DNA from 2 places in the Brevibacterium sp. 'Marine' genome. Region 2 is predicted to be linked to the other one. Evidence: riboswitches for the same ligand, from Rfam matches in the RefSeq annotation. Region 2 holds a riboswitch; the other holds the start of a gene.
The links. Region 2 has a riboswitch for thiamine pyrophosphate ahead of thiC (phosphomethylpyrimidine synthase ThiC). Riboswitches for the same ligand answer to the same signal wherever they lie in the genome.
Positions count from the first base shown of each region.

Region 1 (7,710 bases), 610 kb from region 2:
CCGGGTAGATCACTAGTTTGACTCCGACATTCGCCAACTGTTCGGTGGTGAACAGTTCGCTCTTTCCGAATTCCGTCATGTTCGCCAGGATCGGCACGTCGACGGCCGAGGCGAATCTCTCGAACTCTCCGAGATCTCGCATCGCCTCGGGGAAGATCATGTCTGCTCCCGCATCGGCGTAGGCCTTCGCCCGGTCGATGGCGGCGTCGAGACCTTCCCCAGCGCGGGAGTCGGTGCGGGCGCAGATGACGAAGTTCTCGTCGCGGCGTCCCTTGACGGCGGCCTTGATGCGCTTGGACATCTCGGCCGCGGTCACGACCTCCTTGCCGTCGAGGTGGCCGCAGCGCTTCGGGTTGACCTGGTCTTCCAGGTGCATGCCCGAGATTCCGGCGTCCTCGAACTCCTGGACGGTGCGGGCCACGTTCATGGCTTCGCCCCATCCGGTGTCGGCGTCGATGAAGGTCGGCAGGTTCGTCACTCGGGCGATATTGCGTCCGTGGTCGGCCACCTCGGTGAGCGTGGTCAGCCCGATGTCGGGCAGGCCCATAGCCGCGGAGAACGCGCCGCCGGAGATGTAGACGCCTTCGAATCCGGTCTGCTCGATCAGCTGAGCATTGATCGGGTTGATGGCGCCGGGGAACTGGACGATCTCGTCGCCTGCGAGCAGCTCGCGGAACGTGGCGCGGCGCTCGGCGGGGGTTGCCTGTGCGCCGAGCATCAGAAGATGCCCTTCGATCCGCTGTGCTCGAGTCCGTCGACGACGAAGCTCAGTTCGGCAACGCCCTTGGCGTCGAGGCTCTCGAGGTTCTCGGCCAGATCGAGGAAGCGAGTCTGCTCCGAGTCGGAGACGATGCCCTCGGCCAGGGTCTTGAACTTCTCGATGTAGTTCGCACGGGCGAAGGGACGGGCACCGAACGGGTGGGCGTCGGCGACGGCGATCTCGTCGGTCAGCGTCGAGCCGTCTTCGAATTCGATCTCCACGCGTCCGCCGAAGGCCTTCTCGTTGGGGTCGATCGAGTGGTAGCGGCGGGTCCACTCGGGATCCTCGGTGGTCTCGATCTTGTGCCACAGTTCGACCGTGTCGGGACGACCGGCGCGCTCGGGGGCATAGGAGTGCTCGTGGTGCCAGCCCTGGTCCTGCATGGCCACGGCGAAGATGTACATGATCGAGTGGTCGAGGGTCTCGCGGCTGGCACGAGGATCCATCTTCTGCGGATCGTTCGCACCGGTGCCGATGACGTTGTGGGTGTGGTGCGAGGTGTGGATGACGATGCGCTTGATCTTCGTCAGGTCCTCGATCTGTCCGCCGAGCTTGCGGGCGAGGTCGATGAGCGCCTGGGCCTGATATTCGGCCGAGTGCTCCTTGGTGTAGGTGTCGAGGATCGCGCGCTTCGCTTCGCCCTTGCCCGGCAGCGGGATGGTGTAGCGGGCTTCGGGGCCGGAGAGGATCCAGGCGATGAAGCCGTCCTCGCCTTCGTAGATCGGGTTCGGGGCGCCCTCGCCGCGCATGGCACGGTCGACGGATTCGACGGCCATCTTGCCGGCGAACGCCGGAGCGTGGGCCTTCCAGGACGAGATCTCGCCCTTGCGCGACTGACGGGTCGCCGTCGTCACGTGCAGTGCCTGCTGGACGGCCTGGAAGGTGACCTCCGTGGGCAGGCGGAGCATTGCGCCGATACCAGCTGCGGCCGAGGGGCCGAGGTGGGCGACATGGTCGATCTTGTGCTCGTGCAGGCACATTCCCTTGACGAGGTCGACCTGGATCTCGTAGCCGGTGGCCACACCGTTGATGAGGTCTTTGCCGCCGATGCCCTTGTGCTGGGCGACTGCGAGCACGGCCGGGATGTTGTCACCGGGGTGCGAGTACTCTGCGGCGAGGAAGGTGTCGTGGAAATCGAGTTCGCGCACGGCCACACCGTTGGCCCAAGCGGCCCATTCCGGTGAGAAGCGGTCGCTCACCGGCAGACCGAAGATGTTGGCACCGGGATTGAACGGGTGGGCCTGGGCCTGTTCGCGAGCATGGGTCGGAGCGGAGCGACGCACGGATGCGGCAGCCACAGAAGCGTTGTCGATGACGCGGTTGATGACCATTTCGGTAACTTCGGAATCGACCGGCGTCGGGTCGGATGCGACCTCGGCGATCTTCCATGCGAGCTGATCTTCGCGAGCCAGGTTCTCTGAGCTCTTGTAGGTGCGGACTTCATGATTGATCATGGATACCCCTTCATAGTCCTTGACCGGAAATGGTCACATAGTGCTGACACAACTGTAGGCCACGTCACTCGACAGGTCCCTGCCGGTCGGAAATTTATCTCGACATCAAGATATTTTACCCGAAGCGTGTCCCAGTTCACCAACGGGGTCTCCATGCTCTTCTGCCGCGAGGGATGGTTGTGGGAATATTGGGTCATGACTCGGACTGCCCTGGACTTCGACGAGAACTGGTTCGACGACGCGGAATATGCGCGCCTGCGCAGACGCATGCCGATCCCCTATGTCAACGCCATCCCGGTGCGGGTGAGCGAGACCGGCAACGTCGAACGCATCGGCCTGCTGCTGCGCAGCCTCGAGGACGGCACCCTCGGGCGGGAGGTCGTGGGCGGGCGGATCCGCTTCCATGAGACGATCCGCACGGCGCTGGTGCGTCACGCCGAGAACGACCTCGGCCCGATGGCGCTGCCGGTCATTCCGCCGGCGATCAGCCCGTTCCACATCGCCGAATACTTCCCCACCGAGGGTTCGGCGCTTCTCCATGATCCGCGCCAGCACGCGATCGCCATGTGCTTCATCATGGAGGTCCGCGGCGAATGCACTCCGCGGGCCGATGCCCTCAGCCTCGATTGGCTGACCCCCGAGGAGACTCTGCGCCCCGATATCGTCGGCGAGCTCTGCTACGGCCAGGACCATATTCTGCGCATCGCGCTGGCCCACCTGGGCTTCCGCGTCTGAGCCACGAGCGCGCCCGGATGAGACGAAGCTTCTCACCTCCGGACTTTTTCTACAGCCCGTAGAACCTACTTGGTAGACTGAAGGCGACGCGGACGATACCGCCTGTCGGGGCCGTCGTCGGCGTCAGGGTTGACCAGGCCCCGATCGAGAGGTGCGAGATGTCTGCTCAATCCAATCCGTCCGAATCCGGCCTGAACCTCGAACTCGGCGTCCTCGTCGGCTTCGACGGCTCCGAACTCGCCGCCCAAGCCGTCCGCTACGGCTCAGTCGAGGCCGAACGACGCAGAACCGTTCTCACCGTCGTCACCGCCTATGAGCTGCCGACGATGATCTACCCGAATATGGCCTCCATCCCCAGCGAGCCCGAGGATGACAAGGCGAAGACGAAAGCAGAGAAGACCCTCGCCGAGGCGGTCGACCTTCTGCGCGACTACTCCGGTGAGACGTCCTTCCGCACGGCGCCCGGCAACTCCGCCGGTGCGCTCGTCACGCTCAGCGCCGATGCCGAGGTCGTCATCGTCGGTGCCCGCGGGCGCGGCGGCTTCATGGGCCGCGTCCTCGGCTCCGTGTCCACGGCTCTGCCTGCCCACGCTCACTGCCCGACGATCGTTGTTCCCGAACGGTCGACTTCAGCATCTGCGGACACAGACCCGGTGGTCGTCGCCGTCGACGGGTCCGAGACCAGTCGGGTCGCCATGTTCACGGCAGCCGCCGAGGCGACCCTACGCGGAGCGGAGCTCGAACTCGTCGTGGTGCTGCCGGCCGGTGAGGAGTGGCTCTATTGGTACCCCGATCTCGAACTCAGCTCCGAGGTCACCGCGCGTCGGCAGAAGCAGCTGGCCGAAGGTCTGGAGAAGGAGGCCGCGACGCTGTCCGAGCAGTTCCCGGATCTGACGGTGACCACCTCGGTGCCGGTCGGCGATCCGACCGAGACCCTCGTCGAGATCAGCTCCCGCGCTCAGCTGACCGTGTTGGGCACCCGCGGGCGCGGGCGGATCCGCAGCGCTCTGCTGGGATCGGTCTCGCGCGGAGTCCTCAACCATGCAGAAGGACCGATCATGGTGGTTCCGAGCTGATCGGCAGCGCCGTGCTGATCAGCCAGGAAGTGCTGATCAGCCGAGCCCGGCACCTCGACGGCGACGGCTCACCAAGAGAAGTGTCGCGCCGAGTGCCAGCGCTCCCGCGCCGACGGCCAAGGGTAGTGCGAGCCCACCGCCGGTGCGGGGCAGGTCTCCATCCCCACTCGCCGAGGCGGTCCCGGAGGAATCCGAATCATCGCCCGTTCCTACGGCGTTCGCCTCGGCTGCATCTGCCTCGGAGCCGGAGTCGGCAGTGCCGGCATCTGCCGTGCCGGCATCGAATCCGTTGCCGTCGTCGGTACCGTCAGACCCGACATCACCCGAGGCAGCACCGTCGGAGCTGGCGCTGTCGGAGGCGGTGCCGCCCGTACCAGCGTCGGCATCTGCACTCGGGCCATCGGCACCTGCGTCCACGTCGTCGCTGGTTCCGGCATCCTCGGAACCTGCGTCTGCGTCGTCGCTCGTTCCTGCACTGTCGGCGTCATCGTTTGCACCTGCGTCATCAGCACCTGCCGCGGAGTCGGAGCCGGCATCGGAACCGGCGCCGGCCTCCGCATCGTCATCCGGGGCTGGTTCTTCCGCCTCGGCGCGCCTGAGTTCGACATCGTCGATCTGCTCGGATGCGGCCTGAGCTTCCGCGCGCTCACCATCGGCGGGTGCCCCGCCTGCCGGCACCTCATAGGTCGTCGCTCGCAGCGCTTCGTCGCTGACTCGAACCCGGGTGAAAGCGGGCACGTCGTTGTGGACGCTCTTGCCTTCCCAGTCGAGGCCGGGAACGTAGTCATAGAACTTCGACCCTGACGAGGAGGTCAGCGTGAGGTAGAGCGTCTGCCCGTCTTCCTTCTCTTCCTCGGCTCCCGCTTCCGACCCTTCCACTCGCTTGCCTTCGCCGTCCATGAGGAAGGTGCGGTTGAAGATGTGGTCATGGCCGGAGACGACGAGGTCGATGTCATTGCGGGCCGCGACCGGAGGGATCGCCTTCCGCAGCCGTTTGACGTCGATGTCGTCCCAATGGGTTGCCGTCGAATAGATCGAGTGGTGGAACCCGAGAACAGTCCAGCGTGCCTGGTCTCCGTGCTCGGCGACGACCTCGTCGATGAACTCGGCGTGGGCATCCACGTCCGGGCTGTTCGAGTTGATGTTGAGGAACAGGACTCCATCTTCGATGAACCAGTAGTCGCCGCCGGAGGTGATGACGCCGCCACCGCCGTGGTCCTGGCTCACATTGGGTCGGTTGAAGTGCTGCTCGTAGGCTTTCGAAGACACATCGTGGTTGCCGATCGTCGTCGCCTGCGGGATCGTGCGGGTCGCTTCCGGTGCCAGGTATTGAGCATACTGCTCCTGGTTGCCGGCGGAGTTGACCTGGTCTCCCAGCGAGTAGAAGAAGCTCGGGTCGTCGGCGGTGGCCACTGCCGAGGACAGGGTCCGGTCCCAACCGGCCGCGTCGTCGGGATCTCCGCCTCCGGCGCCGACCTGGGGGTCGCCGAAGACGAGGAATTCGTCATCTCCTCCGGACGATCCCGTGGTGAACCGCTGCACCTCGGTGAACCCGTCCTCGTCGCTGCCGACCTGGTAGGCGTAGTCGGTGTCGGGTTCCAGGTCGGTCATGCTCGCGTGGTTGTAGTGGCGTTTGAGGTCGGTGGCGAGACCGGAGTCCGTGGTCTCAGCCGCTGCCGCGTCGGCGGGAAGTTCACCTCCCTCGAGTTCACTCACCGGTGCCCACCGGACCTCTCCCCCGCCGGAGCTCTCACTCATCCACGAGAGGTTGCGCGTCGTCGAGTCGGCCCCGACCTGCAGCACCGCGTCGGTGATCGCCTCACTCCCCGCATCCGCCTCGGCGGGCGTGTCCGTCGGGTCCTGGCTCGCGGTCGCACTCGGTCCGCCCGAGCCGAGAGATGGTTCGGCGCGCACGGGCACCGGGGCCGCCACCAGAGCGGCGAGCAGGGTGGCGGCGGACAGGGCACTGAGTGGTCGCTTGAGTCGTTGAGTGTTCACCCGCCCATTCCTACCGATCAGTAGTGTCTGGTCGTTCGAGGCCCGTCGACGAGACAGGGAACGGGAGGTGAATCGTCGATGACGGATCCCGGCCTCCGCGTCGCTTCCGCTCCCGGTCGCTGCTTCGCTCACCTGTTGTACAGTGGTGGCTACGACAGGGGAGCGCCGTCAGGGGCGCTGAGAGTGCAGAAGAAGCTGCAGACCCTCGAACCTGATGCGGTCAGTACCGCCGAAGGAAGTCGAGACTCTTCACCCCTCCTTGATATGAGGAGGCACAATGCCGGAAACCACCGCGCCGACCACCACCCCCGCCCGCGCGCGGGCCTTCACCGCGGCGCCGAAATCCAAGCAGTGGCGGGTCGTCGACTATGTCACCACCGCCGTGCTCGGCATCGCGGTGGGACTCGTCTTCTGGGTTCTCGCGCTGAGCTGGAAGGTCCTCGAACTCGCCTTCCAGGCATTCCCGCCGTCGATCGGCCTCATCGCCGGTCTCTGGGTGCTGGCCGGTCCGCTGGCCGGTGCCATCATCCGCAAACCCGGTGCCGCGCTCCTGTGCGAACTCATCGCCGCCATCGTCGAAGCCGTGCTCGGCTCCCACTTCGGGGCGACCGTTCTGCTCTCGGGTCTGCTGCAGGGCCTCGGTGCCGAACTCGTCTTCGCCGCTTTCGGCTACAAACGCTTCACCCTGTGGGTCACCGCCGCTTCGGGCGTGCTGGCCGCGGCGTTCATGGCCGTGAGCGAGAACATCATGTACAACGCCGAATGGCAGTTCGGCTTCCAGGCGATCTACGCGGTCTGTGCGATCATCTCCGGCCTCGTCATCTCCGGGATCGGCGCGTGGTACGCCTACCGGGCGATCGCGGCCACCGGGGCTCTGAGCTCCTTCGCCTCCGGCCGTCGCTGATGGCGCTGCCGATCACGGCCGCGGGCTTCTCATGGACGCACACCGACCGTGAGGCACCGGCGGTCGGTCCGCTCGACCTGGAGATCGCGGCCGGAGAGAAGGTGCTGCTGCTCGGCGCCTCCGGAGCCGGGAAATCGACGTTCCTCCACGCCGTCGCCGGTGTCCTGCCCGAGGAATCGGGTGAGGCCACCGGTGAACTCCTCGTCGGCGGTGAGAAACCGGATCCTCGCCGAGGATGCACCGGGCTGGTCCTCCAAGATCCCGATTCGCAGGTGATCTTCTCCCGCATCGGTGATGATGTGGCGTTCGGGATGGAGAACCTCGGACTCCCGGCCGCGGTCATCGAGGCTCAGGTTCCCAGATCTCTGCAGGCCTTGGGACTCGATCTGGCCCCGGAGCATCCGAGTGCCGCTCTGTCCGGCGGGCAGAAGCAGCGGCTGGCTCTGGCCGGGATCCATGCGATGGCCCCGGAGGTCATCGTCCTCGACGAACCGACCGCCAATATCGATCCCGCCTCGGCGACCGAGGTCCGCGATGCCGTGCTCACCGTGCAGGCCGAGACACAGGCGACCATGCTCGTCGTCGAACACCGGGTCGAGCTGTGGATCGAGCACGTCGACCGTGTCGTCGTACTCGGCCGTGACGGGATCGTCGCCCAAGGTCCGCCCGAGCGGATCTTCTCCGATCCGGACCTGACCGAAACGCTCATCGGCTGCGGCATCTGGATTCCGCAGGACTCCCCCACCCCGCGCCGAGGCGGGGCCGCAGGAAGCGGTGGGACGT
Region 1 is NZ_CP051626.1:1,194,161-1,201,870, reverse strand. Features, by position in the region: gene prpB (methylisocitrate lyase) at 1-718, opposite strand, end outside; gene HF684_RS05220 (MmgE/PrpD family protein) at 718-2,214, opposite strand; gene HF684_RS05215 (DUF4916 domain-containing protein) at 2,410-2,949, shown strand; gene HF684_RS05210 (universal stress protein) at 3,108-4,025, shown strand; gene HF684_RS05205 (FN3 domain-containing metallophosphoesterase family protein) at 4,062-6,023, opposite strand; TPP riboswitch at 6,170-6,278, shown strand; gene HF684_RS05200 (ECF transporter S component) at 6,301-6,927, shown strand; gene HF684_RS05195 (ATP-binding cassette domain-containing protein) at 6,927-7,710, shown strand, end outside.
Region 1: linked by a shared signal. The riboswitch ahead of HF684_RS05200 (ECF transporter S component) and the one ahead of thiC (phosphomethylpyrimidine synthase ThiC) in region 2 are both predicted to bind thiamine pyrophosphate.

Region 2 (7,710 bases):
CTCGATTGGATGAGCGAGGAGACGAAGGAACGCGCGCTGGTCAAGCTCTCGAAGTTCACTCCGAAGGTCGGCTATCCGGAGGTGTGGCGGGAGTACCCGGCCACGATCGACGCCGCCGACCTGGTGGGCAATGTGCGTCGCTGCTCGCAGGCCGAGCATGTGCGGCAGGTCAAACGGATCGGCGGACCCATCGACCGCACCGAATGGCTGATGACCCCGCAGACGGTCAACGCCTACTACCACCCGGTGATGAACGAGATCGTCTTCCCTGCCGCGATCCTCCAGCCGCCGTTCTTCGACGCCGCCGGTGATGTGGCGGCGAACTTCGGAGCCATCGGCGCGGTCATCGGCCACGAGATCGGGCACGGCTTCGACGATCAGGGTTCGCGCTATGACGGCGACGGCAACCTCGTCGATTGGTGGACGTCTGCTGATCGTGAGCGCTTCGAGGAGCGCACGAATGCGCTGATCGCCCAGTATGAGGAACTGGTTCCGGCCGGTCTCGAGGCCAACCAGCATGTCAACGGGGCGCTGACGGTCGGTGAGAACATCGGTGACCTGGGTGGCCTGTCGATCGGCTGGAAGGCGCTCGAGCTCGAACTCGGCGAACGGGCGGGCACTCCGGGCGTGCCGGTGGCGCCGAGCCCCGAGCAGGCGAAGGCGTTCTTCTCCGCGTGGGCGAAGGCATGGCGGTCGAAGATGCGCACCGAGGAGCGTGTGCGCAGACTCTCGATCGACCCGCATTCGCCGGAGGAGTTCCGCTGCAACCAGGTCGTGAAGAACATGACCGCCTTCCACGACACCTACGGCGTGACCGAGTCCGACGGCATGTACTTAGCCCCCGACTCCCGAGTCACCATCTGGTAATTACTACCTGACGGCGGCCCAGCAACCTCGCGCGAGGTTGCTGGGCCGCCGTCGGGTAGTTCGGGGAGGAAACGGGCGCTGGGAGCCCGGGGATCCGAGTGGAGTGACTCAGCGGTGGTGGCGGATGAGGGCGACCATGCGGTAGTCGAATTCCTGCCAGCTCGAGATCGAGGCACCGGATTCCATCGCAGCCTGGAAGTCCTCGACCTCGGTGCGATCGGATTCGAGCGGAATGTCGAAGGGCATCTCCACGTAGAGCAGCCCGCTGGCGTCGGTGTGGACGATGTCGAAACCGGCCTGCTTCGGGTCGAGTTCGTTGTTCATCACGATGAGCAGCCGGTCCTCGGGGGCCGAGTATTCGGTCTCGATGCCATCGACATACCCCTGCTGCGACCGCAGCTCGCGCTGGGCCTGGATGACGAACGCCGAGTATGCGCCGATGCCGATGACCGGAATCCGTGAGGTCAGCGCTTCGGTGGCGACATCGATGAGCCGCGACCGGGCCTTGCGCCCCAGCGGGGACAGATCCCCACCGGACATGGCGACCCCGTCGAAGCCGACCAGCGAGATCCGCCCGTCGTCGTGGTTGGGGTTGAGGATGGTGATGTCGAGGCCGAATCGTGAGTACCAGGGGCGGGTCACCTCGGCGCTGTTTTCGTCCCACCACACGTAGAAGAGGAACGGCACGTTGATCCCGGCCTCCGAGTAGAAGAACGGGGGACGCCGCTCACCTGCGGTGACGTCGAAGGGAACGACGTTTCCCTCGATCGGGGCCGGGCAGGTGGCGAACGAGGTGAACGCGAACGGGTAGTTCACCGCACGGTTGAAATCGACGACGAGCGACCCGTCCTGATTCGGCACTCCGAGATCGATGGTCCGCCACGCCGAGGTGGTGCTCCCGTTCGTCGAATCGTGGAAGTCCAGCTGGAGCCCGGTCTTCGGACACCCGGTGGCGAGCAGGTTCACCTCACCGTGCTGAGTGTCGAACGTGACGATTCCCGCCGCCTGCGTCTGCAGCTGCAGATCCTCTTGAGCGGTTTCGATCGGGTAGGTCTTGAACGGGTCGAACCGGGTGAATCGGGCGAGGAAGACGAAGTCCGGGTCCGGGTCGAAGACCGGAACCTCGAAGAACTTGCCCAACAGCGGGGACTTCGAATTGCGCACACGCACACCGAGGCGGCCGGCCCGGTCGATGAGTTCGTAGAGGACGTTGCCGACGGTGAACCAGTTGAGCGATCCGCCGGTCGGAAGTTTCGCGCTGAACCCGTTCTCCTCGACGCGGACCTGAGGTCGAGCGGGCACGGCTGCGTGTCCGCCGGTCGCCTGTGAACCGGCATCCGATCCGGCATCCGCACCAGCAGAACCATCCGCACCAGCCGCAGAATCTGCGCCCGCACCGGCCGCCGCGTCGGCCTGGTCCGTGACCCTCGGCAGGGTCGAGGTGTCGCTGGGCACGGCCGGGCTCGTCGCCCGGGTCGGCCCCGAGTTGGTCACACCCGCGCCGTTCGCCCCAGTCCCAGCCCCAGGACCTCCCCCAGTCCCAGCCCCGGAACCAGTCGAATCCGAACCGTCTCCGCCGTCGCCGACCGCGCTGAGCAGGTCGAACGTCTCCGCCGCTGGACCGGCCTTGATTCCGGTGTCCAGGGACACGGTCACCCACCCGTCGTCGACGGTGAAGGTGCCGGGGGCGTCGGTCCAGGTCGATTCGTCCTCGAGCCAGTGCAGCCCGACGACGCTGAGCCAGCCGAACGGTTTCGCCAGTGCCGAGTTCCGTGAGTCGCGCCAGGTGTTCCACTCCGTCACGAACTGGTTCACGTCGAACACTCCTTGCCGTCGCTGGTGCGGCAGCAGGATCGCTGCTCCCGCCTGATTCTCGGACCCGGTGGCAACCCGGCGTCTGAGACCTGATCTTCTTCACCTCCAAACTACCGCAAACGATAGGCTGGGGAAATGAATGAATCACTCCCGAGACCGGATCGGGCCGCGACGACAGCGGCCGACCTCGGCGACTTCGTCAGCGCCTCCCCCAGCTCCTATCACGCGGTGGCCACCGCCGCGAAACGCCTGGAAGAAGCCGGATTCTCCCACCTCGACGAGTCCGTTCCCTGGGCGCTGACACCTGGGACCGGGCACTACGTCATCCGGGACGGCGCGCTCATCGCGTGGATGAATCCCACCGTCACCGAGGCGGCTGACCGGTTCCGTGTGTTCGGTTCCCACACCGATTCCCCGGCGTTCAAACTCAAACCCGGCGGCGAGTACACCGCTGAGGGCACCCGTCAGGTCGGGGTGGAGGTCTACGGCGGGCCGTTGCTGAATTCGTGGCTCGATCGTGAGCTCGCCTTCGCCGGTCGTCTCGGCCTCGCCGACGGCCGCATCGTGCTCGCCCGCACCGGACCGATCGCCCGCATCCCGCAGCTGGCGATCCACCTCGACCGTCAGGTCAACGAGGGGCTGACCCTGGACAAGCAGCGTCATACCGCTCCCGTCATCGGCCTGGCCGACCTCGCCGAGGCGGACATCATCGAACTGCTCGCCGCGTCCGCCGGAGTCGATGCCGAGACCGTCGTCGGCCACGATGTCTACACCATCCCCACTCAGGAACCGGCCCTCTTCGGTGCGGCCGAGGAGTTCTTCGCCTCGCCGAGGCTGGACAACCTGCTGTCCGTCCACGCCGGTGTCACCGCGCTCACCCAGCTCGATGCCGACGGCCTCGACGGCATCCCCCTGTTCGCGGCCTTCGACCACGAGGAGATCGGATCGAATTCGCGCTCGGGAGCATGCGGCCCGTTCCTCGCCGACGTCACCGAACGCATCGTCGCCTCCTTGCTGCCGCAGTCGACGCGCAGCGATTATCTCGCGTCGATGGCCTCCTCGGTGTGTGTCTCCTCCGATGCCGGGCATGCTGCTCATCCGAACTATCCGGAACGACATGACCCGCATGTCCGCCCCCGCCTCGGCGGCGGTCCCCTGCTCAAGCTCAACGCTCAGCAGCGCTACGCCACGGATGCGGTCGGCACGGCCGTGTGGTCGCAGGCATGCACGGCCGCTGGGGTCGACTACCAGGATTTCGTGTCGAACAATGCGATGCCCTGCGGGTCGACGATCGGACCGCTGACCGCGACCCGACTGGGAATGACCACCGTCGACGTGGGTCCGGCCCTGTACTCGATGCACTCGGCCCGCGAGATGGTCGCGGTCTCCGATGTGCTCGCTCTCGGTGCCGCTGCGAAGGCGTTCCTCCAAGGCAGCTGACCTCGCACCCCCGGCGGGCCTCGAATCCGCCGACACCGCGGTTGTCCTCACCACGACGATCGTGATACGAATTGCACGACCCCACGGGAGCCCGCTGCACGGGCTGAGATCGGACTGCATCGTCCGAGACCGTAGAACCTGATCCGGTTGATACCGGCGTAGGAAGTGAGGACTGCAGATGACTGCATTCACCCCTGAAACACCCGCCCCTGCCACGACTTCGTCTGACGCAGATTCGCACGACGAATTCACCCTCGAGCAGTATCCGACGCATTCGCCGGCGTGGGTCGACGACACGGAGCACGGCATCCGCGTTCCCGTGACCCGCATCGAACTCGAGGACTCGAACGGCCGGGCCAACGATCCCGTCGACGTCTACCGCACCGTCGGACCGGGCAGCACTCCGGAAGAGGGACTTCCAGCTCTGCGATTTCCGTGGATCGAGGATCGCCTCGACACCGAAACGTACGCAGCCCGCGGCCACCGCATCGCCGATGACGGTCGTGCCGCCGTCCGCCGAGGTGCCCCGTCGCAGCAGTGGAAGGGACGCAGACCGGTTCCGCGTCGGGCCAAGACCGGTCGCACGGTCACCCAGATGCACTACGCAAGGCAGGGCATCATCACCCCGGAGATGCGGTTCGTCGCACTCCGCGAGCAGTGCGATGTCGAGCTCGTGCGTGCCGAACTCGCCGCCGGTCGGGCGATCATCCCGAACAACATCAACCACCCCGAATCCGAACCGATGATCATCGGCAAGGCATTCCTCGTCAAGATCAACGCGAACATCGGCAATTCCGCGGTCACCAGCTCCATCGCCGAGGAGGTGCAGAAGCTGCGGTGGGCCGCGAAGTGGGGTGCCGACACCCTCATGGACCTGTCGACCGGCAATGACATCCACACCACTCGGGAATGGATCATCCGCAACTCCCCCATCCCCATCGGCACCGTCCCGATCTATCAGGCGCTGGAGAAGGTCGACGGTAATGCGAACGCGCTGACCTGGGAGATCTATCGCGACACGGTCATCGAACAGTGTGAGCAGGGTGTCGACTACATGACCGTCCACGCCGGTGTGCTGCTGCGCTATGTTCCGCTCACGGCCGACCGGGTCACCGGGATGGTCTCCCGCGGCGGGTCCATCATGGCCGGCTGGTGCCTTGCCCACCACGAGGAGAACTTCCTCTACACCCACTTCGACGAGCTCTGTGAGATCTTCGCCCGCTACGATGTCGCGTTCTCACTCGGCGACGGACTGCGACCGGGGTCCATCGCCGACGCCAACGATGCCGCCCAGTTCGCCGAACTCGACACACTGGCCGAACTCACCGAACGTGCGTGGGCCCACGATGTCCAGGTGATGGTCGAAGGCCCCGGGCACATTCCGCTCCACCTCGTACGGGAGAACGTCGAACGCCAGCAGGAGCTCTGCCACGGCGCACCGTTCTACACCTTGGGTCCGCTGGTCACGGATATCGCACCCGGATACGACCACATCACCTCGGCGATCGGGGCGACCGAGATCGCCCGCTACGGCACGGCGATGCTCTGCTACGTCACCCCGAAGGAGCATCTCGGCCTACCCGACCGCGACGACGTCAAGACCGGGGTGATCACGTACAAGATCGCCGCGCATGCCGCGGATATCGCGAAAGGCCACCCCGGCGCGACGGCCCGCGATGATGCGCTGTCGAAGGCTCGGTTCGAGTTCCGCTGGCGGGATCAGTTCGCGCTCGGCCTCGATCCGGAGACTGCCGAGGCGTTCCACGACGAGACGCTGCCCGCGGAACCCGCGAAGACCGCGCACTTCTGTTCCATGTGCGGGCCGAAGTTCTGCTCGATGCGCATCTCCCAGGACATCCGCGACACCTACGGCAGCGCCGAGGCTCAGGAGGCCCTGGCAGGAATGCAGCGGAAGAGCCGCGAATTCCTCGCCTCTGGCGGAGAGGTCTACCTGCCCGATCCGACCGTCGGCCTCAAGGCGGACTGACCGTCGTTCAGGGCGTGGCGCGTCTATCGCAGTGTGCACGATTCGACTGACGCGCCAGGCCGTGAACGAGCGTTGCGGAGGCGATGTAGGTTGACGGTATGAGCGAACTTCAGCGTGCCTTCGACGCGCATCTGCACATCATCGATCCGACCCATCCGCTGATCGAGAACAACGGCTATCTGCCCGACCCATTCACGGTCGCCGACTATCGCGCGAGGCTGCAGAGCCTGCCCGAGGTGGGAGTCGACGTCGCCGGAGGTGCCGTCGTCTCCGGCTCGTTCCAGGGCTTCGACCAGGGGTACCTCGTCGAGGCGCTGCGGGGGCTCGGCGGCAGCTATGTCGGTGTCACACAGCTGCCGGATGCGACCACCGATGAACAGATCCGCCGCCTCGACGAGGCCGGCATCAAGGCGCTGCGCTTCAATATCGCCCGCGGTGGTTCGGCCACTCTCGATGCCCTCGACAGCTTCGCCCGACGGGTCCATGACCTTGTCGGATGGCATGCCGAGCTCTATATCGACGCCCGCACCATCGATGCCGACCTCACCGCACGCATCGCCGCACTGCCGGCGGTGAGCATCGACCACCTGGGCATGCACGAGGACGGACTGCCCACCCTGCTGCGCCTCGTCGAGGCCGGGGTGAAGGTCAAAGCCACCGGTTTCGGTCGCGTGGAACTCGACCCCGCCGAGGCGGTCCGTCGCATCGTCGACACCGACCCGACCGCGCTCATGGTGGGCACGGATCTGCCGTCGACGCGGGCACGTCGCCCCTTCTCAGATGCTGATTTCACACTCCTCCTCCAGGTGCTCACCCCCACCGAGGCGGACGCCGTGTTCTGGTCGAATGCGGCGAGGTTCTACGGCCTCGAACCGTCATCCGCTGAGTAGACGTTCATCTCCGCCCAGTAGCATGAGTGAGATGAGTTCACGTCAGTCGAATCTCGCCTCCACTCTGCACACCCTCGACGGTCGCAGCTACGGCAATCTCAAACAGATCCGCGGCCGCTACACCTTCGGACCGGTCACCGTGTTCATCGATCGGGTCCAAGCCGATCCGTTCGCCTCCCCGTCGAAGGTCCGGGTCCGTGTCGATCGTGCCGATGCGAAGGTTCCGCTTGAGCTCACCACCGAGCGCGCCGATCGCATCGCAGCGGCCGACTACCTTCTCCGTGCCGGCAACGCGGTGCTCGCGAAGCTCGATCAACGCGCACTGATCCTCGGCCGCCCCGGGCAGGAGATCCTCGAACGGACGAACATCCTCATCGACGACGCCGGGCTCGAGGCACGTCTGCTCGTCAACCTTCCGGCCCGCGGCCGCCGCATCCTCGGCCACCAGGCCGCCGACATCCTCACTCGCGATCTGCCCGAATTCGCCGAACGACTCTTTCTCTTCGACCGCTGGTCGGACGCCCCGGCAGGCAGGGGAGGGAACACTCCCGCCCCATCGGCCCACGGGCTCGCCGACCACGTCCAGCTGCACCGGGATCAGCTGGAACTGCGCAGCCGCCTCGGCGAGGCCGGACTCATCGGGTTCATCGGCAACGGGGCGATTCTGCCGCGGAAATCCGGGGATTCGGACCTGCCGATGACATCCTCCGA
Region 2 is NZ_CP051626.1:585,975-593,684, reverse strand. Features, by position in the region: gene HF684_RS02600 (M13-type metalloendopeptidase) at 1-867, shown strand, start outside; gene HF684_RS02595 (DUF1684 domain-containing protein) at 976-2,682, opposite strand; gene HF684_RS02590 (M18 family aminopeptidase) at 2,818-4,122, shown strand; TPP riboswitch at 4,197-4,305, shown strand; gene thiC (phosphomethylpyrimidine synthase ThiC) at 4,301-6,109, shown strand; gene HF684_RS02580 (amidohydrolase family protein) at 6,208-6,999, shown strand; gene HF684_RS02575 (ABC-ATPase domain-containing protein) at 7,031-7,710, shown strand, end outside.